DNA from 4 places in the Streptomyces sp. NPDC027189 genome. Region 2 is predicted to be linked to each of the others. Evidence: riboswitches for the same ligand, from Rfam matches in the RefSeq annotation. Region 2 holds a riboswitch; each other region holds the start of a gene.

Region 1 (5,704 bases), on a different contig from region 2:
ACCCGGATCACCCAGGAGGCGATCCTGCGGCCCATCTCCCGCACCCTGAACGGCACTCAGGTGTGCACCCGCTACCACAGCGCCGCCCGCGAATCGACCGTCGGCGGCGACCTGTACGACGTCGCGGTGACACCGTTCGGACTGCGTGTCCTCGTCGGCGACGTCCGCGGTCACGGGCTCGACGCCCTCCGGCTGACCGCCGACACGATCACGGGTTTCCGCGAGCTCGCCTACACAGCCCTCGACTTGACGACCCTCGCCGGCGGCCTCGACGCACGGCTCGCTCCGGAGCTGGGCCCCGAGGACTTCGTCACCGCCGTGCTCGCCGAGTTCGCGCCCGGCGAGGTACGACTGGTCAACTGCGGTCACCCGCCGCCCCTGCGTGCCGGCCACCGCATCGAATTCCTCGAACCCCTTGTCACCGCCCCGCCGTTGGGACTGTGCCCCGACCCGCGCCAGTACCGCGTACGGCTCCAGCCCGGCGACCGGCTCCTCCTCTACACCGACGGCCTGACCGAGGCCCGCGACCCGGAGGGCGGCCCCTTCCCCCTCCTCGGCGAGGCCGCGATCGCCCTGCGCGAGCCGCTCCCCGACGAGGCCTTGCACACCCTGTACGCCCGCCTGATCGCCCACACCGGCTCGGCCCTCGCCGACGATCTCGCCCTGGTCCTGTGCCAGCCCGTGGAGACGACGCTCCCCGCGCGCGTGCCGTGAAGTCATGCGCCCGGCGCAGTACGGTCGCCCCCGGCCCGAGCTCCAGCGCGCGCTCGCGGCGGACGGATCGGTGCCCGGCCGATGATGTCGCGGCATCCACCGCCGACGACTGGCTGGCCTTCGCCCGCATGCTGCTCGCCGACGGCGCGGCGGGCAACCGTCGCCTCCTCTCCCCCGCCTCGGTACGGCAGATGACCACCAACCACCTCACCCCCGCCCAGCGCGAGATCGGGGCGCTGTTCATGGAGGGCCAGGGCTGGGGCTACGGCGCCCAGGTCGACATCGAACCCACCGACCCCTGGAACGTCCCGGGCCGCTGCGGCTGGACCGGCGGCACCGGCACGACGGCCCACATCGTCCAGTCGACCGGCACGGTCACCGTCCTGCTCACCCAGGTCGCCATGGAGAACCCGACGCCCACCCCGCTGATGCGGGACTTCTGGCGCCGTACCGCTCAGTGAAGCAGCGTCCGGATCAATTCCTTGGCGTCGCCAAGGAGTTGGACCTCGCGCACGCTCATCGTCGGATTGGCCGCCCGGCGCCGGCGCGCTTCGGCGAGACCGTCCTCCGTCACGCCGGGAGTGCCCTCGCCGAGCATCGCGGCCAGCGTCTCGCGCGCCACCTCCGCGTACGGCTCACCGCCGACGGCGACCTGGGCGAGGATCACGGCGGACATGCCCCAGTCCAGGCCGGGCGCGCCCTCCTCGGCGTTGGCCCAGTCGATGACCTTCGGGCCGTCCGGGGTGAGCATCACGTTGTCCGGGTGCAGGTCCAGGTGCAGCACGCGGACCGCCGGGTCCGCCGAGACCCGGGCGGGCAGCGCGTGCAGCCCGCGCAGCAGCCGGGCGAGGGTGACGCCCGCCTCCCGCGGGGAGAGCAGACCGGCGCCGAACGCCTCCAGCATGGTCGGCCCGGACAGCCGCTCCATCACCAGGTCGCCGCGGGTCGCCGCCCGCACGCCCGGCACCGGATAGCCGTGCCCGCGCACATGCTCCATCACCGCGGCCTCGGCCGTGGCGTCGCCCCACCCCTCCCGGTCCCGCCGCAGTACCCACGCATCGTCGATCTCATAGACGTCCGCCGAACGCCCCGAGCCGAGCAGTCTCCCCGTTCGCATGGGCCGACTTTAGGGCCTGTCCTCCGGATTGGCCCGGCATCCGCCTGGGCTCACAGGCGGCCCTCAGGCGCTTTGCTACGGCCCGGTAGAGTGAGCGCGTCGTCATCACACCCGTACGGGGAGAAGCCGGTGGAATTCCGGCGCTGACCCGCAACCGTGAGCCGCCCACCAGGGACGGTGAGCCGGATCGCCTCGGAAGGGAAGTGACCGGCTCGTGCCACCGGCAACCCGCCGCTGGCCGGCACCGTCGAGGGATACGGAGCCGGAGCCGCCCGGATGCTCCAGCGTGCGCCCGGTGCTGCCCGGCTCCCCGCAGGGAGAGTCATGATTGTTCGCCGCAGCGCCGCGGTACTGGCCGCCGCCGTCGTCATCGGTACGGCCGTCGCACCGGCAGCGTTCGCCGCCGACGCGTCCCCTTCTCCCTCCCAGGCGATCCCGTCCGGGCTGTACGGCTCCACCGACCCCACCTACGACGGTGTCTGGCGGCAGTCGCTCGCGCTGCTCGCCCAGCACACCGTGGGTGTCAAGCCCACCGGCAAGGCCGTCGACTGGCTGACCGGACAGCAGTGCGCGAACGGGGCGTTCGCTCCGTACCGCGCCGACGCCACCGCCAAGTGCGACGCCAAGACGATGGTCGACACGAACAGCACGGCCGCCGCCGTGCAGGCCCTCGCCGCGCTCGGCGGGCACGACGCCGAGACGGGCAAGGCCGTCGGCTGGCTGAAGTCCGTGCAGAACAAGGACGGCGGCTGGGGGTACACCGCGGGCGGGGCGAGCGACGCCAACTCGACGTCCGTGGTGATCGGGGCACTGACGGCCGTGGGCGAGAAGCCCGCCGATGTCGCCAAGGCAGGCAAGTCGCCGTACGACGCCCTGGTGGCTCTGTCCATCGCGTGCGGCTCGGACGGTGGCGGCGCGTTCGCCTACCAGCCCGACAAGAAGGGCAAGCTCGCGGCGAACGCGAACGCGGACGCGACGGCGGCGGGGGTGCTCGGCGCCCTGGGCAAGGGGTTCGTGGCGAAGGCCGGTGCGGCGTACGACCTTACGCAGTGCGCCACCACGGACTCGCCCGGACCGCAGGACGTGGCGCAGAACGGCGCCGACTATCTGGCCAAGTCGCTGAAGAAGACCCCCTACCTGAAGTCCGCTCTCGCCGGTGCCAAGGACCAGCCCGACTACGGCAACACGGCGGACGCGGTCGTGGCGCTGTCCGCCGCGGGCGCGACATCGTCGGCGAAGGAGCCCCTCGCCTGGCTGGAGAAGAACTCCGGCGCCTGGGCGGCGAAGGCAGGACCGGCCGCGTACGCCCAGCTGATCTTCGCCGCCCACGCGACCGGCACCGACCCTCGTCACTTCGGCGGCGCGGACCTCGTCAAGCAGCTCGGCGCGACCGGTCCGGCGACGAACGCGTCCGACTACTCGGCCGCCCCGAGCGACGAGAAGAAGAAGGACGACGACAAGGGGCTCGGTGTCTGGTGGATCGTCGGCGTCGGTCTCGTCGCCGGTATCGGCATCGGCTTCCTGATCAGCGGCCGCAACAAGAAGCAGCAGCTGTGAGCCGCCGTCGGACGTCCGCGCCGGTCCTGACCCTGGCCCTGCTGCTCCTCGTACTCGGCGGCGCGGGGCAGGCCCGTGCCGTCGGCTACCGCTACTGGTCCTTCTGGGACCTGACCGGCGGGAAGTGGACGTACGCGACACAGGGTCCGTCGACCGCGCGGCCGTCCGACGGCGACGTCGAGGGGTTCCGCTTCGCGGTGAGCGAGGACTCGCAGGACGCCACGAAGCCGCGCGGGGCGGCGGACTTCGCATCCCTATGCGCGAAGACGCCCGCCCAGCAGGGCAAGAAGCGCGTAGCCCTGGTCATCGACTTCGGCACGACGGCGGACGCGCCGTCCGGCGAGACGCCGCCGGCCCCGCGTACGGCGTGCGCCCGCGTCCCCTCCGACGCGACGACGGCCGACGCCCTCGCGTCGGTCGCCAAACCCCTCCGCTACGACACCAACGCCCTGCTGTGCGCCATCGCGGGCTACCCGCGCACCGGCTGCGGCGAACAAGTCTCCGCCACGAAGCCGACGGCCTCCGCCCGTCCCCGGGCGAAGGCCACCCACCACGGCCCATCCGTCGGCCTGCTCGCAGGCGCCGCCGCGGTGGCCCTGCTGGGCACGGCTGCCGTCTGGCAGGCGCGCCGCCGCCGGGGCTGACGCGGGGGTGGGAACGATGACGACGGACGACGACGAGCAGGCCGAGGCGGCCGCCACTGCCGAGGCTGCCGCTGTGCCCACCCGTCCCGCAGGGCGATGGGGGTCCCCCCTGCTCGAGCGAAGCCGAGAGCTTGGGGGAGGGTGGGCACAGCCTCCAGCGCCGGGTGCCGACCCAGCGGAGCGCCCGCTGCAACGCCGTACCCGCACGCCGCAGGCGACCCGCAGCAACGCCCTCCACCCGGGCGCCTGGTGGATCTGGGCCCTGGGCCTGGGAACCGCCGCCTCCCGCACCACGAACCCCCTCCTCCTGGCACTCCTCGTCGGCGTAGCCGGATACGTCGTGGCGGCGCGCCGGAACGAGGCACCCTGGGCCCGCTCCTACGGCGCATTCGTGAAGCTGGCGGCCGCCGTCCTCGGCATCCGGCTCGGCTTCGCCGTGTTCCTGGGATCCCCGATCCCGGGAACGCACCTCATCGTCACGCTCCCCGAAGTCCCCCTCCCCCACTGGGCCCAAGGCATCCGCATCGGTGGCCGCATCACCGCCGAGGGCCTGGTCTTCGCGCTGTACGACGGCCTGAAACTGGCCACGCTGCTCATCTGCGTGGGCGCGGCGAACGCCCTCGCCAACCCGGCGCGTCTGCTGAAGTCGCTGCCAGGAGCGCTGTACGAGGCGGGCGTCGCGGTGGTCGTCGCCCTGACCTTCGCCCCGAACCTGATCGCCGATGCACAGAGACTGCGCGCCGCCCGCAGGCTGCGCGGGCGCCCCGACCGGGGCCTGCGCGGCCTGCTGCATGTGGGACTCCCGGTCCTGGAGGGCGCGTTGGAGCGCTCGGTCGCCCTCGCGGCGGCGATGGACGCGCGCGGCTACGGCCGCACCGCCCAGGTCCCGCCCGCCGTCCGCCGCACCACCGCCGTACTGACGCTGGGCGGTCTGCTCGGCGTCTGCGCGGGCACGTACGGACTGCTGACCGCCGAGGGCGGCAGCTACGGCCTGCCGGTGCTGCTGGCCGGGCTGGCCGCGGCGCTCGGCGGCCTGTGGCTGGGCGGCCGCCGCTCGCTGCGGACGCGGTACCGGCCGGACGTGTGGGCCGCACGGGCGTGGCTGGTCGCGGGGTCGGGCGTGGCCGTGGCGACGCTGATGATCGTCGCCGCCTCGTACGATCCCGTGGCGCTGCGCCCGGGCGTCGTCCCCCTCGTGGCCCCCACCCTCCCGCTCTGGCCCGCGGCGGCGATCCTCCTCGGTCTCCTCCCGGCCTTCGTCGCCCCGATCCCCAAGGAGCCGTCATGATCCGCTTCGAGGATGTCTCCGTGACGTACGACGGTGCGGCCGAACCCACCGTCCGGGGCGTGGACTTCGAGGTGCCCGAGGGCGAACTGGTGCTGCTCGTGGGGCCCTCCGGGGTCGGCAAGTCGACGGTGCTGGGCGCGGTGAGCGGTCTCGTCCCGCACTTCACGGGCGGAACGCTGCGCGGCCGGGTCACGGTCGCCGGACGGGACACCCGCACCCACAAGCCGCGCGAACTCGCGGACGTGGTGGGCACGGTGGGCCAGGACCCGCTGTCCCACTTCGTGACCGACACCGTGGAGGACGAACTCGCGTACGGCATGGAGTCGTTGGGCCTCGCGCCGGACGTGATGCGCCGCCGGGTGGAGGAAACCCTGGACCTGCTGG
Region 2 (5,704 bases):
AGTGCTACGGCCTGAGCAAGGCCAGGATGGTGAGCTGGATCAAGGCGTTCAGCAACGAGGTCAAGCGGGAGACCGGCCGACGTCCGGTGATCTACACGACCACGCACTGGTGGAACAACTGCACCGGCGGCAGTCGCGCCTTCGCCGCGAACCACGCCCTGTGGCTCGCCCGCTACGACTCGGCGGACGCGGGTGCACTGCCCGCCGGCTGGTCGTACTGGACGTTCTGGCAGTACGCCAACCGCGGCAGCCTGCCGGGTGACCAGAATCTCTTCAACGGGTCCATGACCTCGCTCAAGAGGCTCGCGCGGGGCTAGAGGCTGATAGCGGAGCCCGATATTCCGCCCTTGTTCGAGACGCCGGGCCGCCCCTCCGTCAAAAACGGAGGGGCGGCCCACCGCTTGAGACACCCCACGGCCCGCCCCAGTTCATCTTCCGTTCACTCAGGTTGCCTACGGTCCACCTGCCACTGACGTCAAAGAGAAGCCTGGGTAAATGGAACACATCACGCTCCTCCTCGGAATCGTGATCGTCACCGCTCTCGTGTTCGATTTCACGAACGGTTTCCACGACACTGCCAACGCGATGGCGACGACCATCTCGACCGGCGCTCTGAAGCCCAAGACGGCGGTGGCCATGTCCGCCGTGCTGAACCTCGTCGGTGCGTTCCTCTCCGTCGAGGTCGCCAAGACGATCTCCGGCGGGATGATCAACGAAGAGGGCATCCGCACCGAAGTGATCTTCGCGGCGCTCGTCGGCGCCATCCTCTGGAATCTGCTGACCTGGCTCCTGGGTCTGCCCTCCAGCTCCTCCCACGCACTCTTCGGCGGCCTGATCGGCGCCGCGGTCATGTCGGCCGGCTGGTCGTCCGTGAACGGCTCGACCGTTGTCACCAAGGTGCTGATCCCCGCGGTCGCCGCGCCCATCGTGGCCGGACTCGCCGCGATGCTGGCCACCCGGCTGACGTACAGGATCGGCAACCGCGCCGAAGAGAAGGCGACCGCCAAGGGCTACCGCGCCGGCCAGATCGCCTCCGCCGGCCTGGTCTCGCTGGCGCACGGCACGAACGACGCCCAGAAGACGATGGGCATCATCACCCTGGCCCTGGTCACCGGCGGCGTCCTCGCCCCGGGCTCGAACCCTCCCACCTGGGTCATCGTCTCGGCCGGTACGGCCATCGCGCTCGGCACCTACCTGGGCGGCTGGCGCATCATCCGCACCATGGGCAAGGGTCTGACGGACCTCGCGCCGCAGCAGGGCTTCGCCGCCCAGACCAGTGCCGCGACCGCCATCCTGGCCTCCTCGCACATCGGCTTCTCCCTCTCCACCACCCAGGTCTGCTCCGGCGCCGTGATGGGCTCCGGCCTCGGCCGCAAGGGCGGTGTCGTCCGCTGGTCGACCGCGACCCGGATGTTCGTCGCGTGGGGTCTGACACTGCCGGCCGCCGGTCTGGCCGGTGCCTCCGCCGAGTTCCTCACCAAGCAGGGCACGTGGGGCATCGTCGCCACGGGCGTGCTGCTCGTCGCGGGCGCCGGGGTCATCTGGACTCTCTCCCGCCGCCAGCCGGTCACCGTCGACAACGTGAACGACGTCGCCGCCGAGCCCGCGGGCGTCGTCACCACGGCGATCGCCGCGGTCACCCCGCCGCCGGCCGGTTCGATGGCCACGGCCGACACCGACCTGAAGACCACCATCCCGGCCCCGGACGCGGAGCCCACCCGCCCGGCCACGGTGTAAGGAAAGAACAGCATGAACATCGACTGGGCAGCCCTCGCCTCCGTCTTCGGAGTCAGCCTCCTCACCACCGTGGCCCTCGTCGGCCTCTTCACCCTCGGCATCGTCGGCCTCTCGAAGCGAGAGTCGGCGTCGGCCCAGGGCGGCTCCGCCGCTCTCGCGGTCACCGGCGCCTACGCCTGCTTCGCGGCGTGCGCGGCGGCGGTGGCGTACGGGATCTTCATCATCGTGGCCTGACGCCCGCGCACCCTCGCCGAGTGCCCTGCCGGACCTCCCTCACGGGAGCGACCGGCAGGGCACTCGCATGTCCGGATACGGCCACTTCCGAGGGCATGCCCCGGCAGTCTCCCCAGGCCTCACTCGGTCGCGTACATCACCGGACCTTCCCTCTCGTCACCAGAGCCCCAGAACGACTACGTCACGGAACCGATATCCGGCGCCGCGCACCGGGAGCGCCGAGCACGTACAAAAACGCCTGCCACTGGGGTCGGGAGAAGACGACACGTCCCCCGCGCCGGTTCCACGAGTCGCGGACCAGCACCGCGTTCCCGGAGACCGCCACTTCGACGCACTCGTCGTCCCCACTGTGGCTGCTGGTGTGCCAGCGCAGCACGGACGGGTTCCTGTGGCCCACACCGACCCCCTCCTGCCCGAGAGCAGGCGCCCCCCGCGCTGGACCGCTCGCCCCTTGTCGCAAACCAGTCCAGGAAAGCCTGATTTGACCGCCTAGGGGAAAACCGGCCCGCTGGTCGGCCCTGTGGGCCTCAGCACACTCTCCCCTCGCAGGTCAACAGCAAGTTGACGGGTCTTCCGACCCCGTGGTGGACTGCCCGAGCCAAGTACGGCGACATGAGAGGAAGCCGGTGCGAGTCCGGCGCGGTCCCGCCACTGTCACCGGGGAAGTAAGTCCCCGGGAGCCAGGAACTCTCACCGCCGGTCTCGTCGAACCAGGGCGTGGACACCCTGAGTGAGGACATATCGCCATGCGCGGCTGCCCAAGTTCTGTGCGAACGACGCGAACTACGCGAACGACAGTTGTGCCCGACCTGACGGTCGGCTGAAGCGGTGCGTGCCGATCGCGTCTTCGCGTACGGCGCCGCCGCCGGCCTTCTCGGTGACCTGCTGCTCGGCGACCCTCGCCGGGGGCATCCGGTCGCCGCGTTCGGGCGGGCCGCGGGAGCCGTGGAGCGGGTGCTGTGGCGGGACCACCGCGGGTGGGGCGCGCTGCACACCGCCGTGTGCGTGGGCGGTGCCACCGGGCTCGCGGCGCTGGCCCGTCATTCCGTACGCCGGTCCCGTACCGCCTCCATCGCACTGACCGCCGCCGCCACTTGGGCCGTCGTCGGAGGGACCTCCCTCGGGCGCGAGGCGCGCGCGATCGGCGACGCGCTCGCGGTCGGCGATGCCGAGGTGGCCCGGGAGCGGCTGCCCCATCTGTGCGGGCGTGATCCGCAGGCACTGGACAGCGACGGCATCGCGCGAGCGGTCGTCGAGTCCGTCGCCGAGAACACCTCCGATGCCGTGGTGGGCGCCTTGGTGTGGGGGGCCCTCGGCGGTGTGCCGGGGCTCGTCGCCTTTCGTGCCGTGAACACGCTCGACGCCATGGTCGGGCACAAGTCCCCCAAGTACCGGCGGTACGGGTGGGCTTCCGCGCGGCTCGACGATGTCGCGGGCTGGCCGGGGGCGCGCTTGACCGCCGTGCTCACCACCGTCGCGGGACGCGACCCGCGCGGGGCCGTGCGCGCCTGGCGCGCGGACGCGCACAAGCATCCGAGTCCCAACGCGGGGCCCGTGGAGGCGTCGTTCGCGGGGGCGCTCGGGGTACGGCTCGGGGGGACCCTCTCGTACGGGGGACGGCTTGAGCACCGGCCCGTGCTCAACGGGGAGGGCCGAGCTGTTGCGGTGCGCGACATCGAACGGGCCGTGCGGTTGTCGCGACGGGTGAGCTGGCTGGCGCTGGGGGCGAGCGCGGCGGGGGCTCTGCTGTGGGGTCGGGTGACAAGGCACCCGGCGCTACGGGCTGTGCCCACCCTCCCCCAAGCTCTCGGCTTCGCTCGACCAGGAGGGACCCCCAACGCCCTGCGGAACGACTGCCCACAGCGTTGGAGGACGACATCATGACGGGTCGTGGACTGCTCATCGCCGGAACCACCTCCGACGCCGGCAAGAGCGTCGTGACCGCCGGGGTCTGCCGGTGGCTGGTGCGGCAGGGCGTCAAGGTCGCGCCGTTCAAGGCGCAGAACATGTCGCTGAATTCGTTCGTGACGCGCGAGGGCGCCGAGATCGGGCGCGCGCAGGCCATGCAGGCGCAGGCCGCGCGCGTGGAGCCCACCGCGCTCATGAATCCCGTACTCCTCAAGCCGGGGAGCGACCGGAGCAGTCAGGTCGTCCTCATGGGCAAGCCCGTGGGGGAGCTCTCGGCGCGCGGCTACCACGGAGGGCGGCAGGAGCAACTCCTCGGGACCGTGCTGGACTGCCTCGCCGAGTTGCGGGGCACGTATGACGCGGTGATCTGCGAGGGGGCCGGCAGTCCTGCCGAGATCAATCTGCGGCGTACCGACATCGTGAACATGGGGATCGCCAGGAATGCCCGGCTCCCTGTGCTCGTCGTCGGCGACATCGACCGCGGGGGCGTGTTCGCCTCGTTCTTCGGAACGGTCGCGCTGCTGTCGCCCGAGGACCAGGAGCTCGTCGCCGGGTTCCTCGTCAACAAGTTCCGCGGGGACGTCTCCCTGCTGGAGCCCGGACTCGAGATGCTGCACGGCCTCACCGGGCGGCGCTCGTACGGCGTCCTGCCCTTCCGGCACGGCCTCGGCATCGACGAGGAGGACGGGCTGCGGCTCGCTTTTAGATCAAACACAGTGCTGCGCGGGGCGGTCCGGGAGTCGGAGGTCACCTCCCCCGTCGGCGAGGACATCCTCCGGGTCGCGGTCTGCGCGATCCCGCTCATGTCCAACTTCACGGACGTGGACGCGCTGGCCGCCGAGCCGGGTGTCGTCGTGCGGTTCGTGGACCGGGCCGAGGAGCTGGCCGACGCGGACCTCGTCGTCATACCGGGAACCCGGGGGACGGTGCAGGCGCTGGAGTGGCTGCGAGAGCGCGGACTGGCGGACGCAATCGCGCGCAGAGCCGCCGAGGGACGGCCCGTACTGGGCATCTGCGGTGGCTTCCAGGTGCTCGGCGAGCACATCGACGACGAGGTCGAAAGCCGCCGAGGCCAGGTGGACGGCCTCGGACTCCTCCCCGTGCGCGTGCGGTTCGCGCGCGAGAAGACCCTCACCCGGCCCGTCGGCGAGGCGCTCGGCGAGCGCGTCGAGGGATACGAGATCCACCACGGCGTCGCCGATGTCACGGGCGGCGAACCGTTCCTGGACGGGTGCCGGGTCGGCGCCGTCTGGGGCACGCACTGGCACGGCTCGCTGGAGTCGGACGGATTCCGGCGCGCCTTCCTGCGCGAGGTGGCGGCCGCCGCGGGCCGACGCTTCGTGCCGGCCGCCGACACGTCGTTCGCGGCGCTGCGCGAGGAGCAGCTGGACCGGCTCGGCGATCTGATCGAGGAACACGCGGACACGGACGCGCTGTGGCGGCTCATCGAGTCGGGCGCGCCGTCAGGACTGCCTTTCATTCCACCGGGAGCGCCCGCATGAGCACAGTGTTGTTGTTGTCGACCGCCGACACGGATCTGCTGGCGGCGCGTGCCTCCGGCGCGCCGTACCGGATCGGCAATCCGACCCGAGTGGATGTCACGGAGGAGCTCCCGGGGCTCATCGAGGGCGCGGACATCGCCGTCGTACGGCTGCTCGGCGGCAAGCGCGCCTGGGAGGACGGCCTGAGCACGCTCAAGGCGTCGGGCATCCCGACCGTGCTGCTCGGCGGAGAGGCCGTCCCGGACGCGGAGTTGATGGCCGAGTCGTCGGTGCCGGCCGGTGTCGTGGCCGAGGCGCTGCGCTACCTGGTGGAGGGCGGCCCG
Region 3 (5,704 bases), on a different contig from region 2:
CGCGACGCCCTCTACTTCGCGGGCGAAGGCTTCACCGTGCGGGCCACCGACTTCAGCGCCACCGGCCTTGACCAGCTCCGTGCAAGCGCCGAGGCCCAGGACGTCATGGGGCGAGTCACCACCGTCGTGGACGACGTCCGTGACCCGTTGCCTCTTCGGAACGCCTCGGTGGACGCGGTCTTCGCGCACATGCTGCTGTGCATGGCGCTGTCGACCGCGGAGATCCGCGCTCTCGTCGGCGAGGTCCGCCGCGTCCTGCGACCGGGCGGGGTGTTCGTCTACACCGTGCGGCACACCGGTGACGCCCACTACGGTGCCGGAACCGCTCACGGCGACGACACCTACGAGCACGGAGGCTTCGCCGTGCACTACTTCTCCCGCGACCTGGTCGACGCGCTCGCCGACGGGTGGACTCTGGAGGAGGTCTTCCCCTTCGAGGAAGGCGACCTGCCCCGTCGCCTGTGGCGTATCACCCAGACTTTGCCCCGTTGATCACCCAAGGGTTTGCGAAGATGCCCGTCATGGCCTCGAATTCTCCTGCGGCATCCGCGGGCACCGACCGCCTGCTGCGGAGGGGGTTCGCCCTCGAATGGGCCACCTTGGCCTGGAACGTCATCGGCATCGTCGTGCTCGCGTTCGCCGCAGTCGAGGCGCGCTCAGTGGCTCTGGCAGGCTTCGGCCTGGACTCCCTGATCGAGATCGGCGCCTCGACCGTGGTGATCTGGGAACTGTCGGGCACCGGCTTGGACCGGCAGCGCAAGGCCATGCGCTTGATCGGCGCGGGATTCGTTGCGCTGGCGCTCTACCTGCTGGTGCAGTCGACGTGGGTCCTGGCCACTGGTTTTCACGCCCGCCACAGCCCGGCAGGGATCACGTGGACCGCGGTCACCGCCGCGGTGATGTTCGCCCTGGCCTGGGGCAAGGCCCGCACCGGCGCGGCGATGGACAACCCGGTACTCAAGACCGAAGGCCGTGTCACCCTGATCGACGGTCTGCTGGCCACCGCCGTCCTGCTCGGCCTGGTCCTGAACTCGGCCCTCGGCCTCTGGTGGGCCGACCCGCTGGCCGGCTACGTCATCGTCTACTACGGGATCAAGGAAGCTCGCGCCGCCCTGACCCACTGAGCCGCTCCGGTCGATGGCGACGTGGGGGAGGCTGCGGGGCTCCTCGGCGCATGTCGCGGGCGCGGGTTCGACGCCTGGCTGCGCGGCCACGGCGCGGTCGCTCTGTACGGGCTGATGGACGACGCAGCCACCGCCGAGGTCGCCCGATGCGAGGTCTGGCAGTGGCCGCGCCACGGTGCCATCACCCGTGAAACGGTGACCAGGATCCTCAACGGCGAGACGGCTGCCCTGACCGAGGAGCACCTGGCGGAGCTGGCCCGCCGTGCCGCCTGTTCCGGCGCTGCCGCCCACACGCCGGGCGACGCGAAGTCGTCGTCCGGTAGGTGAATAGTGCTGCCCGAGGGGCGACCCGGCAGATAGGCTGGCCGACGCAGCTGGTTCGCCCTGCCCGCCAGGCAGGCGCGTCGCAAGAGGGAACCCGGTGGGAATCCGGGACTGCCCCGCAGCGGTGAGTGGGAACGACCGCCGTCATACGCACTGGACCTGGAAACCGGGTCTGGGAAGCGACGGCCAGTAGGGGCCTCGTACGACACGAGGCGTGCCCGCGAGTCCGAAGACCTGCCACTGCCCGTGCGTGCCCAACACGTACGGCATCTCGGTGACCTCGAGGGCGGGTCGACGGTAGGAGCGAGCACATGTCCATGGCGTGGCTCGCTGTCCTTGCCATCCCTTCGCGCCCTCGTCCCGTCCCGGGAACCCCATGACGAGTGCTCGCGAAGGAGAGTTCCGTGACAGCCAAGTCCGCAGCCGCGGCGGCCACGGCCACCGTGTACGGCTACCCCCGCCAGGGGGCGAACCGTGAACTGAAGAAGGCGATCGAGGGCTACTGGAAGGGCCGGGTCACCGCCGACGCCCTCCGGGAGACCGCGGCCGGTCTGCGCCGTGCCAACTGGCGGCAGCTCGCCGACGCGGGCATCCACGAGGTCCCGACCGGCGACTTCTCGTACTACGACCATGTGCTGGACACCAGCGTCATGCTGGGCGCGATCCCGGCCCGTCACCGCGCCGCCGTCGAGGCCGACCCGCTGGACGGCTACTTCGCGATGGCGCGCGGCACCCAGGAGGTGGCGCCGCTGGAGATGACCAAGTGGTTCGACACCAACTATCACTACCTGGTACCGGAGTTGGGCCCTGAAACGGTCTTCACGGCCCAATCGGCCAAGCAGGTCGGCGAGCTGAAGGAGGCTCTGGAGCTCGGCCTGGCCGCCCGTCCGGTCCTGGTCGGCCCGGTCACCTATCTCCTGCTGGCCAAGTCCGCCCCCGGCGTCGCGGCGGACTTCCGGCCGCTGACCCTGCTGAACCGGGTGCTCCCCGCGTACGCCGAAGTGCTGGCAGACCTGCGGGCGGCCGGCGCCGAGTGGGTCCAGCTCGACGAGCCCGCCCTCGTCCAGGACCGCACCCCGGCCGAACTGAACGCCGCCGCCCGCGCCTACCGTGAACTCGGCGCCCTCGCCGACCGGCCGAAACTCCTGGTCGCCTCCTACTTCGACCGGCTCGGCGAAGCCCTGCCCGTCCTGGTCAAGGCCCCGGTCGACGGCCTCGCCCTCGACTTCACCGGACCCGCCGCGGTCAACCTCGACGAGCTCGCGTCCGTCGGCGGCCTGCCCGGCAAGCGCCTGGTCGCGGGCGTCGTCGACGGCCGCAACGTCTGGATCAACGACCTCGGAAGGTCCCTGTCCACCCTCGGCACCCTCCTCGGCCTCGCCGACCGCGTGGACGTGGCCGCCTCGTGTTCCCTCCTGCACGTCCCCCTGGACGCCGCCGACGAACCCGGCCTGGACCCGCGGATCGCCCGCTGGCTGGCCTTCGCCCGTCAGAAGGCCATCGAGATCGCCGGCCTGGCCAGGGGCCTCACCGAGGGCACCAGCGCGATCGCCTCCCAACTCCGGGCTAACCAGGCCGACTTGGCATCCCGAGCCGGGTCGGCCCTCACTCACGATCCCGCCGTGCGCGCCCGGGCCGCGGCGATCACCGGCGGCGACGCCCGCCGCTCCCAGCCGTACTCCGAACGGGTCACGGCTCAGCGTGCCCGCCTACGCCTGCCTCTGCTGCCGACGACCACCATCGGCTCCTTCCCGCAGACCGGCGAACTGCGCACCGCCCGCGCGGACTTGAGGGCCGGGCGGATCGACGCGGCGGCATACGAACAGCGCATCGAGACCGAGATCCGCGAGGTCATCGCCTTCCAGGACAAGGCCGGCCTCGACGTCCTGGTCCACGGCGAGGCCGAACGCAGCGACATGGTCCAGTACTTCGCCGAACAGCTCACCGGCTACCTCGCCACCCGGCACGGCTGGGTCCAGTCCTACGGCACCCGCTACGTACGCCCGCCGATCCTGGCCGGCGACATCTCCCGCCCTGAGCCGATGACGGTGCGCTGGACGACGTACGCCCAGTCCCTCACCGACCGCCCGGTCAAGGGCATGCTCACCGGTCCGGTCACCATGCTCGCCTGGTCCTTCGTCCGCGACGACCAGCCGCTCGCCGACACCGCCCGCCAGGTCGCGCTGGCCCTGCGGGACGAGGTGGGCGACCTCGAGGCGGCCGGGACTTCGGTCATCCAGGTCGACGAGCCGGCGCTGCGCGAGACGCTCCCGCTGCGGGCGGCCGACCGGCCCGGCTACCTGGAGTGGGCCACGGAGGCGTTCCGCCTGACGACGTCCGGAGTGCGCCCGGACACCCAGATCCACACGCACATGTGCTACGCCGAGTTCGGCGACATCATCCAGGCCATCGACGACCTCGACGCCGACGTCATCAGTCTGGAGGCCGCCCGCTCCCACATGCAGGTCGCCGACGAACTCGCCGCGGCCGGATACCCGCGCGAGGTCGGCCCCGGCGTCTACGACATCCACGCACCGCGCATCCCCAGCACCGCCGAGACAACCACCTTGCTGTACAAGGGACTTGAGGCCATCCCGAGGGAACGACTCTGGGTCAATCCCGACTGCGGCCTGAAGACCCGCGGCTGGCCCGAGGTCCGCGCCTCCCTGGAGAACCTCGTCACCGCCGCCCGCCAGGTCCGCTCCACCCTGACCGGCGCCGAGTCCTGACATGCGAGGGGCCGTCGCGCGGGAACGCACGCACGGCGGCCCCTCGCCCCGGCTACTCCGCCCGCTACTCCGCTGCGGTCAACGGCCGCCCGCAGCGCAGATTCCACCGCCCCGACCGGCCGCTGAGCTCCGTCACACTCAGCGGGGCCACGTCGAGCCGCCAGAAGGTCTGCGCCGGGACCGCGAGCGCATGTACAAGGCCCGCCCGCACGACGGCGGGCTCGGCGACGGCGAGGATCCGCCCGTCGTGCCCGGACCACGACTCCAGCCAAGTCCCCACGCGGTCCACCAGATCCAGCACCGACTCACCGCCGTGCGGCGCCCCGGCCGGATCGGCCAGCCATTCGGCCATCTCCTCCGGCGCCGCCTGGGCGACCTCGTCCAGCGATCGGCCACGCCAACGCCCCACATCGAGATCCCGCAACTCCAGTACCACAGCGGCATCCAGGCCTAGGGCCTCGGCGGTGCCGCGGCACCGTTCCGACGGGGCGGTGAACAGCACCTGATGCGACGGCAGAGCACTCGCGGCCGCACGGGCCCGCCGCGCGGCCGACTCGTCCAGCGGCGCGTCGTCGAAACGGACCTGTCGCAGGGCCGCGTTGACCGCCGGCGACACCAGGGTGATACGCGCCACCAACATTCCCTTCATCTGTACCAGTTCGCCCATGTAGGGGCGCACATTCGGCCACGTGCGCCGTAGCGGCCGTGGCCGCCGCGCGCTACGGTCTCATGGACATCGACGGCGTATGGAAGTCCGGTGAGAATCCGGCACGGTCGCGCCACTGTATGTCCGGCACAGGACCCGCACTCCCGGGGCCACCGCCGGGCGAGTCAGACCCAGGCCGTCGGAAGTGCACCAATGACCGGGACGCGTTGTTCCCAGGAGGTTCTGCCATGGCCCAGTCCGCCATTCCCGCGCCGAGCGCACCCCAGGTGTCGGAGATCACCCCCATCTCCCTCAAGGCGATCGCGCCGTGGGCGGCCTTCATCGGCATCCTCGCGCTGATCCTCCTGTACTTCGTCGGCGCCGAGCAGGGCGCCACCGCCCTGATCTCCGGCGAGAACGTGCACGAGTGGGTGCACGACGGCCGCCACCTGCTCGGCTTCCCCTGCCACTGACACAGCTGACACCGCTCAAGTCTCGGCCTCGTCCCCAGGGGAATCGAAGAAAATCATGAACTCCATATCGGTAAGGGCGCTACTCGTCCGCGGCATGCTCGCCGGCCTCGCCGCCGGCGTGCTGGCGCTGATCGTCGCCTACCTGCTCGGCGAGCCCCGCGTGGACTCTGCCATCGCTTACGAGGAGGGCCACAGCCATGAGCACGGCGTGGAACTCGTCAGCCGCACCATGCAGTCGACCGCCGGTCTGGCCACCGGTGTCCTGATCTACGGCGTTGCCATCGGCGGCATCGCGGGCCTGGCCGTCTGCGTCGCCCTGGGCCGCATCGGCCGCTTCGGCCCGCGCGCCACAGCAGCCCTGGTCTCCATGGGCGCGCTGATCGCCGTATACGTCGTGCCGTTCCTGAA
Region 4 (5,704 bases), on a different contig from region 2:
CCGCCCGCCAAGAGCATGGACGACATGCACACGGTCGTCACCAACTCCACGGTGGACGGCGTCCTTTCGGCCGTTCTCGCCGTCCTCATCGTCGTCGTGATCGTCGACGCGGCCCGGGTGTGCGTCCGGCACGTACGCCGCCCGGCCCTCTCCACGCTGAGCGAGGCGCCGTATGTGGAGTCGAAGATCGTCGCCCCGGCCGGACTGATCCCCACGCAGCGAGAGAGGCAGGAGGAGCGAGATGCGATCGGCGCTGCACCGGGCAGCTAGTGGAATCCGTTGGTACATACGGGAGTTGACAGACGAATCCGCTTACGACCGCTATGTCGCATACCTCCGCAAAGACCACCCGGACGCCCCCGTACCGTCGCGCCGGGACTTCGAGCGAGCACGCACGGACCGTCAGGAGGAGGACCCGCGCCAGGGGTTCCGCTGCTGCTGACGGCACGAACCGCAGCCCACACGAACCCTCCACATCCGCTAACCGGACGGGGGTTCCCTAAAGCGGAACCGTCGCCTAGATTGCCTGCGCGTTACACAGGTGATCAGTGAGGGGACGGAGCCGCCATATGTCAGATGTGCCCGAAGTGAAGCCACCGGCGGTGACGCCGGTCCGCGTCGTGATAGCCCTCTGCCTGCTCGCCCCCTTCGTGGCGATGCTGTGGGTCGGCTCGTACGCGAAGACGGACCCGATCCTCATCGGCATCCCGTTCTTCTACTGGTACCAGATGCTGTGGGTGCTCATGTCCACGGCGCTGACGATGATCGCCTACAAGCTCTGGCAGCGTGACCAGCGCGCCCGCGCCACCACGAAGGGCGGTGCCGAGGCATGAAGGACGGCGTGAACGGCGTGGCACTCGCCGTCTTCATCTTCTTCTTCCTGGCCGTCACGGTCATGGGCTTCCTGGCCGCGCGCTGGCGCAGGGCGGACGACGAGCACAGCCTGGACGAATGGGGCCTGGGTGGACGCTCGTTCGGCACCTGGATCACCTGGTTCCTGCTCGGCGGCGACCTCTACACGGCGTACACCTTCGTCGCCGTGCCCGCCGCGATCTACGCGGCAGGCGCCGCCGGCTTCTTCGCGGTCCCGTACACCATCCTGGTCTACCCGCTGATCTTCACGTTCCTCCCCCGCCTGTGGTCGGTCTCCCACAAGCACGGATACGTGACGACGTCGGACTTCGTGCGCGGCCGCTTCGGCTCGAAGGGCCTGTCCCTCGCCGTGGCCGTCACCGGCATCCTGGCCACCATGCCGTACATCGCGCTCCAGCTGGTCGGTATCCAGGCCGTCCTGGACGTGATGGGCGTGGGCGGCGGCGACAACACGAACTGGTTCGTGAAGGACCTCCCGCTCCTCATCGCCTTCGGCGTACTGGCCGCGTACACCTACTCCTCCGGCCTGCGCGCCCCGGCCCTGATCGCGTTCGTGAAGGACACCCTGATCTACATCGTGATCGCGGTGGCCATCATCTACATCCCGATCAAGCTGGGCGGGTTCGACGAGATCTTCAAGGCGGCGAGCGACAAGTACACGGCGGCGGGCGCGGGCGGAATCGTCCCCGCCGAAGCGGGCCAGTGGACGTACGCCACCCTCGCCCTTGGCTCGGCACTGGCGCTCTTCATGTACCCGCACTCGATCACGGCGACGCTGTCGAGCCGCAGCCGTGAGGTGATCCGCCGCAACACCACGATCCTCCCCCTGTACTCGCTGATGCTGGGCCTGCTCGCCCTGCTCGGGTTCATGGCGATCGCGGCCGGAGTGAAGGTCACGAACGGCCAGCTCGCCATCCCGCAGCTCTTCGAGACCATGTTCCCGGACTGGTTCGCGGGCGTGGCCTTCGCCGCCATCGGCATCGGAGCGCTGGTCCCCGCGGCCATCATGTCCATCGCGGCCGCGAACCTCTTCACGCGCAACATCTACAAGGACTTCATCAAGCCCGACGCGACTCCCCAGCAGGAGACCAAGGTCTCCAAGCTGGTCTCGCTCCTGGTGAAGGTCGGTGCGCTGGTCTTCGTCCTCACCATGGACAAGACGGTCGCGATCAACTTCCAGCTCCTCGGCGGCATTTGGATCCTGCAGACCTTCCCGGCCCTGGTCGGCGGCCTGTTCACCCGGTGGTTCCACCGCTGGGCGCTGCTCGTGGGCTGGGCCGTCGGCATGCTCTACGGCACGTTCGCGGCGTACGGGGTCGCCTCCCCGACGCAGAAGCACTTCGGCGGCAGCGCGAAGGAGATCCCCGGGATCGGGGAGATCGGCTACATCGGCCTCACAGCGTTCGCGCTCAACGTCGTGGTGACCGTCGTCCTCACCTTCGCCTTCCGGGCGTTCAAGGCCCCCGAGGGCGTCGACGAGACGTCCCCCGAGGACTACACGGCGGACGCGGGCGACCCCGGGGTACAGACGGAACTGCCCCCGGCCACGGCTGGGGCGACTCACTAGGCACCCGCAGCCGAGGATGCCGTCGGGGTGGGTGCGCCAACCGGTGCTCGCAGAGTGCCGGTTGGCGCACCCGTGCCGCCCCAGCAGCACGATGGCCCGCAGTGGGGAAGCGCGGGTGGGCCGCCGGCGCGCATGCCCGCAGCTGAGCCGGCACGCACCCGCAGTCGCCCACGCACGGAAGGGGCCGTGCCGGTACATCACATGGCCCGTCGCTTGCGTGGTTGCCAACAGGCAGAGCCATGAAAGCCAAGCGATCTGCCACAGGCGACGGGGCGCACGGACCGGCACGGCCCCGCCCCACCCGCCGGCGGCAGGCGCAGACGCACGCAGCCGCAGACACCGCAAGACGGGCCGCCGGACAGAATCCGGCGGCCCGTCGCCGTGCCCGTCCGGCACGAGGTCGAGCAGGCCGTCTCCGAGATCGCGGTGGCCCACGACCGCGTACTCGGCGGCGTGACCTTCGTCCCGCAAGGCGGCCCCATGGCCGACATGGCCCGCCAGGGCGAGGCCGAGATCCGCACGCTCGCGGTCGCGACCGAGGACCGCGGCAGGGGCACAGGCGAAGCCCTCGTCCGCGCCCGCGTCGACCGCGCACGCGCCACGGAAGCGCGACTGGAACCCCATCCCGGACATCGACGACATCCTGCCGATCACCTACGAGTTGACGCTCCAGCACACTCCGTAGCACTCCCGGACGCCGACGCGACACAACATGTGGGGGTGCTCCCGCAGCCCGGCACAAGATGTATGCTCATGCTCGCTGTCGCCGCAGGGGAATCCGGTGCGAATCCGGAACTGTCCCGCAACGGTGTACTTGTACGTGTTCATGCCCCGCGTGGCCGCGTACGCGTTTCAGTCCGAGGACCTGTCGACAGCGCGCCCCGGCCACCCGGCCCGGGCGCCGACGACGTCCGGGCCTCGCGGAATGGGCCGGTGGACGCGGTGCGCCGCTGCCCAGAAGCGCCCCCGTGTGCCCCGCTCCTCCCCAACAGGCCCCGTGCCGAGCGAGGGAGAGCCCCAAGTGACCATCGCGCCAGCCGACCCGGCTTCAGCTTCCGTTTCCGCGAAGCAGGCCCCGGTGGAGACGGACGGTCCCGGTACCACGCTGCTGCGTACCCTGACCGACCTCACCGCCGACCTCCCGGACGCCGACCCCGGCCGGGTCGCCGCCGCCGCGCTGCGCGGCCGGTCCGCCCGCGCGGACGACGCGGAGCTGCGCGAACTGGCCACCGAGGCCGCCGCCGGCCTCATCTCCGAGGACCCGGCGTACTCCCGCCTCGCCGCCCGCCTGCTGACGATCAGCATCGCGGCGGAGGCCGCCTCACAGGGCGTGCGATCCTTCTCCGAGTCCATCGCCACCGGCCACCGCGAGGGGCTGATCGCCGACCGCACGGCGGAGTTCGTACGGCTGCACACGGCCCGCCTGAACGAACTGATCGACGTGCACGCCGACGACCGCTTCGGCTACTTCGGCCTGCGCACCCTGCACAGCCGCTACCTGCTCCGGCACCCGATCACCCGCAAGGTCATCGAGACGCCCCAGCACTTCATGCTCCGGGTGGCGTCCGGCCTCGCCGAGGACGACACCACCCGATCCGTGGACGAAGTCGCGTCCCTCTACCGGCTCATGAGCCGCCTGGACTACCTCCCCTCCTCCCCCACGCTCTTCAACTCCGGTACACGGCACCCGCAGATGTCGTCCTGCTACCTCCTCGACTCCCCGCTGGACGAGCTGGACTCCATCTACGACCGCTACCACCAGGTCGCGCGCCTCTCGAAGCACGCGGGCGGCATCGGCCTGTCGTACAGCCGGATCCGTTCCCGCGGCTCCCTCATCCGCGGCACGAACGGGCACTCCAACGGCATCGTCCCGTTCCTGAAGACCCTCGACGCCTCGGTCGCCGCGGTGAACCAGGGCGGCCGGCGCAAGGGCGCCGCCGCGGTCTACCTGGAGACCTGGCACTCCGACATCGAGGAGTTCCTGGAGCTGCGCGACAACACCGGTGAGGACGCCCGGCGTACGCACAATCTGAACCTCGCCCACTGGATCCCGGACGAGTTCATGCGCCGGGTCAACGAGAACGGGATCTGGTCCCTGTTCTCCCCCTCCGACGTGCCGGAACTGGTCGACCTGTGGGGCGACGAATTCGACGCGGCCTACCGCAAGGCCGAGGAGAGCGGCCTCGCCAAGAAGACCATTCCGGCCCGCGACTTGTACGGCCGCATGATGCGCACCCTCGCGCAGACCGGCAACGGCTGGATGACCTTCAAGGACGCCGCCAACCGCACCGCCAACCAGACGGCGGAGCCGGGCCACACCGTCCACTCCTCGAACCTGTGCACCGAGATCCTGGAGGTCACGGACGACGGCGAGACGGCGGTCTGCAACCTCGGCTCGGTGAACCTGGGCGCCTTCGTCGACACGACGAGCGGCGACATCGACTGGGAGCGCCTGGACGAGACGGTCCGCACGGCCGTCACCTTCCTGGACCGGGTCGTCGACATCAACTTCTACCCGACCGAGCAGGCGGGCCGCTCCAACGCCAAGTGGCGCCCGGTGGGCCTCGGCGCGATGGGCCTCCAGGACGTCTTCTTCAAGCTCCGCCTGCCCTTCGACTCCCCCGAAGCGAAGGCCCTCTCCACGCGCATCGCCGAACGCATCATGCTCGCCTCGTACGAGGCCTCGGCCGGCCTCGCCGAGCGCAACGGCCCGCTCCCGGCCTGGGAGAAGACCCGTACGGCCCGCGGTGTCCTCCACCCCGACCACTTCGACGTGGAGCTGACCTGGCCGGAGCGCTGGGCGGCCCTGCGGGAACGCATCGCCGCCGTAGGCATGCGCAACTCTCTCCTCCTCGCCATCGCGCCCACCGCGACGATCGCGTCCATCGCGGGCGTGTACGAGTGCATCGAGCCACAGGTGTCGAACCTCTTCAAGCGCGAGACGCTCTCCGGAGAGTTCCTCCAGGTCAACTCCTACCTGGTGGACGAGCTGAAGAAGCTCGGCGTGTGGGACGCGCAGACCCGGGAGGCTCTGCGCGAGTCCAACGGCTCGGTGCAGGGTTTCACTTGGGTGCCGCAGGACGTCCGCGACCTCTACCGCACGGCGTGGGAGATCCCGCAGCGCGGCCTCATCGACATGGCCGCCGCCCGGACCCCGTTCCTGGACCAGGCCCAGTCGCTGAACCTGTTCCTGGAGACGCCGACCATCGGCAAGCTCTCCTCGATGTACGCGTACGCCTGGAAGTCGGGCCTGAAGACGACGTA

Evidence for each region. Region 2 has a riboswitch for cobalamin ahead of ACZ4RZ_RS08190 (cobalamin biosynthesis protein). Riboswitches for the same ligand answer to the same signal wherever they lie in the genome.
Region 1: it holds a riboswitch for cobalamin, as region 2 does, so the genes downstream of both, ACZ4RZ_RS37735 (prenyltransferase/squalene oxidase repeat-containing protein) here and ACZ4RZ_RS08190 (cobalamin biosynthesis protein) in region 2, are expected to answer to the same signal.
Region 3: it holds a riboswitch for cobalamin, as region 2 does, so the genes downstream of both, metE (5-methyltetrahydropteroyltriglutamate--homocysteine S-methyltransferase) here and ACZ4RZ_RS08190 (cobalamin biosynthesis protein) in region 2, are expected to answer to the same signal.
Region 4: it holds a riboswitch for cobalamin, as region 2 does, so the genes downstream of both, ACZ4RZ_RS01050 (ribonucleoside-diphosphate reductase subunit alpha) here and ACZ4RZ_RS08190 (cobalamin biosynthesis protein) in region 2, are expected to answer to the same signal.

What each region holds. Positions count from the first base shown of each region.
Region 1 is NZ_JBVHRI010000023.1:2,786-8,489, reverse strand. Features, by position in the region: partial or broken gene ACZ4RZ_RS37750 (PP2C family protein-serine/threonine phosphatase) at 1-714, shown strand, start outside; partial or broken gene ACZ4RZ_RS37745 (serine hydrolase domain-containing protein) at 810-1,175, shown strand; gene ACZ4RZ_RS37740 (phosphotransferase) at 1,169-1,831, opposite strand; cobalamin riboswitch at 1,907-2,061, shown strand; gene ACZ4RZ_RS37735 (prenyltransferase/squalene oxidase repeat-containing protein) at 2,156-3,388, shown strand; gene ACZ4RZ_RS37730 (SCO2322 family protein) at 3,385-4,032, shown strand; gene ACZ4RZ_RS37725 (energy-coupling factor transporter transmembrane component T) at 4,049-5,320, shown strand; gene ACZ4RZ_RS37720 (ABC transporter ATP-binding protein) at 5,317-5,704, shown strand, end outside.
Region 2 is NZ_JBVHRI010000003.1:76,613-82,316, forward strand. Features, by position in the region: gene ACZ4RZ_RS08170 (lysozyme) at 1-317, shown strand, start outside; gene ACZ4RZ_RS08175 (inorganic phosphate transporter) at 496-1,737, shown strand; gene ACZ4RZ_RS08180 (hypothetical protein) at 1,750-1,971, shown strand; gene ACZ4RZ_RS08185 (DUF397 domain-containing protein) at 2,153-2,368, opposite strand; cobalamin riboswitch at 2,540-2,680, shown strand; gene ACZ4RZ_RS08190 (cobalamin biosynthesis protein) at 2,800-3,855, shown strand; gene ACZ4RZ_RS08195 (cobyric acid synthase) at 3,852-5,381, shown strand; gene cobN (cobaltochelatase subunit CobN) at 5,378-5,704, shown strand, end outside.
Region 3 is NZ_JBVHRI010000022.1:66,702-72,405, forward strand. Features, by position in the region: gene ACZ4RZ_RS37330 (class I SAM-dependent methyltransferase) at 1-492, shown strand, start outside; gene ACZ4RZ_RS37335 (cation efflux transmembrane domain-containing protein) at 522-1,124, shown strand; gene ACZ4RZ_RS37340 (hypothetical protein) at 1,146-1,451, shown strand; cobalamin riboswitch at 1,500-1,688, shown strand; gene metE (5-methyltetrahydropteroyltriglutamate--homocysteine S-methyltransferase) at 1,853-4,177, shown strand; gene ACZ4RZ_RS37350 (histidine phosphatase family protein) at 4,242-4,814, opposite strand; gene ACZ4RZ_RS37355 (CbtB domain-containing protein) at 5,072-5,296, shown strand; gene ACZ4RZ_RS37360 (CbtA family protein) at 5,352-5,704, shown strand, end outside.
Region 4 is NZ_JBVHRI010000001.1:228,766-234,469, forward strand. Features, by position in the region: gene ACZ4RZ_RS01025 (carbon starvation CstA family protein) at 1-270, shown strand, start outside; gene ACZ4RZ_RS01030 (YbdD/YjiX family protein) at 242-442, shown strand; gene ACZ4RZ_RS01035 (DUF3311 domain-containing protein) at 570-833, shown strand; gene mctP (monocarboxylate uptake permease MctP) at 830-2,440, shown strand; partial or broken gene ACZ4RZ_RS01045 (GNAT family N-acetyltransferase) at 2,861-3,125, shown strand; cobalamin riboswitch at 3,188-3,327, shown strand; gene ACZ4RZ_RS01050 (ribonucleoside-diphosphate reductase subunit alpha) at 3,462-5,704, shown strand, end outside.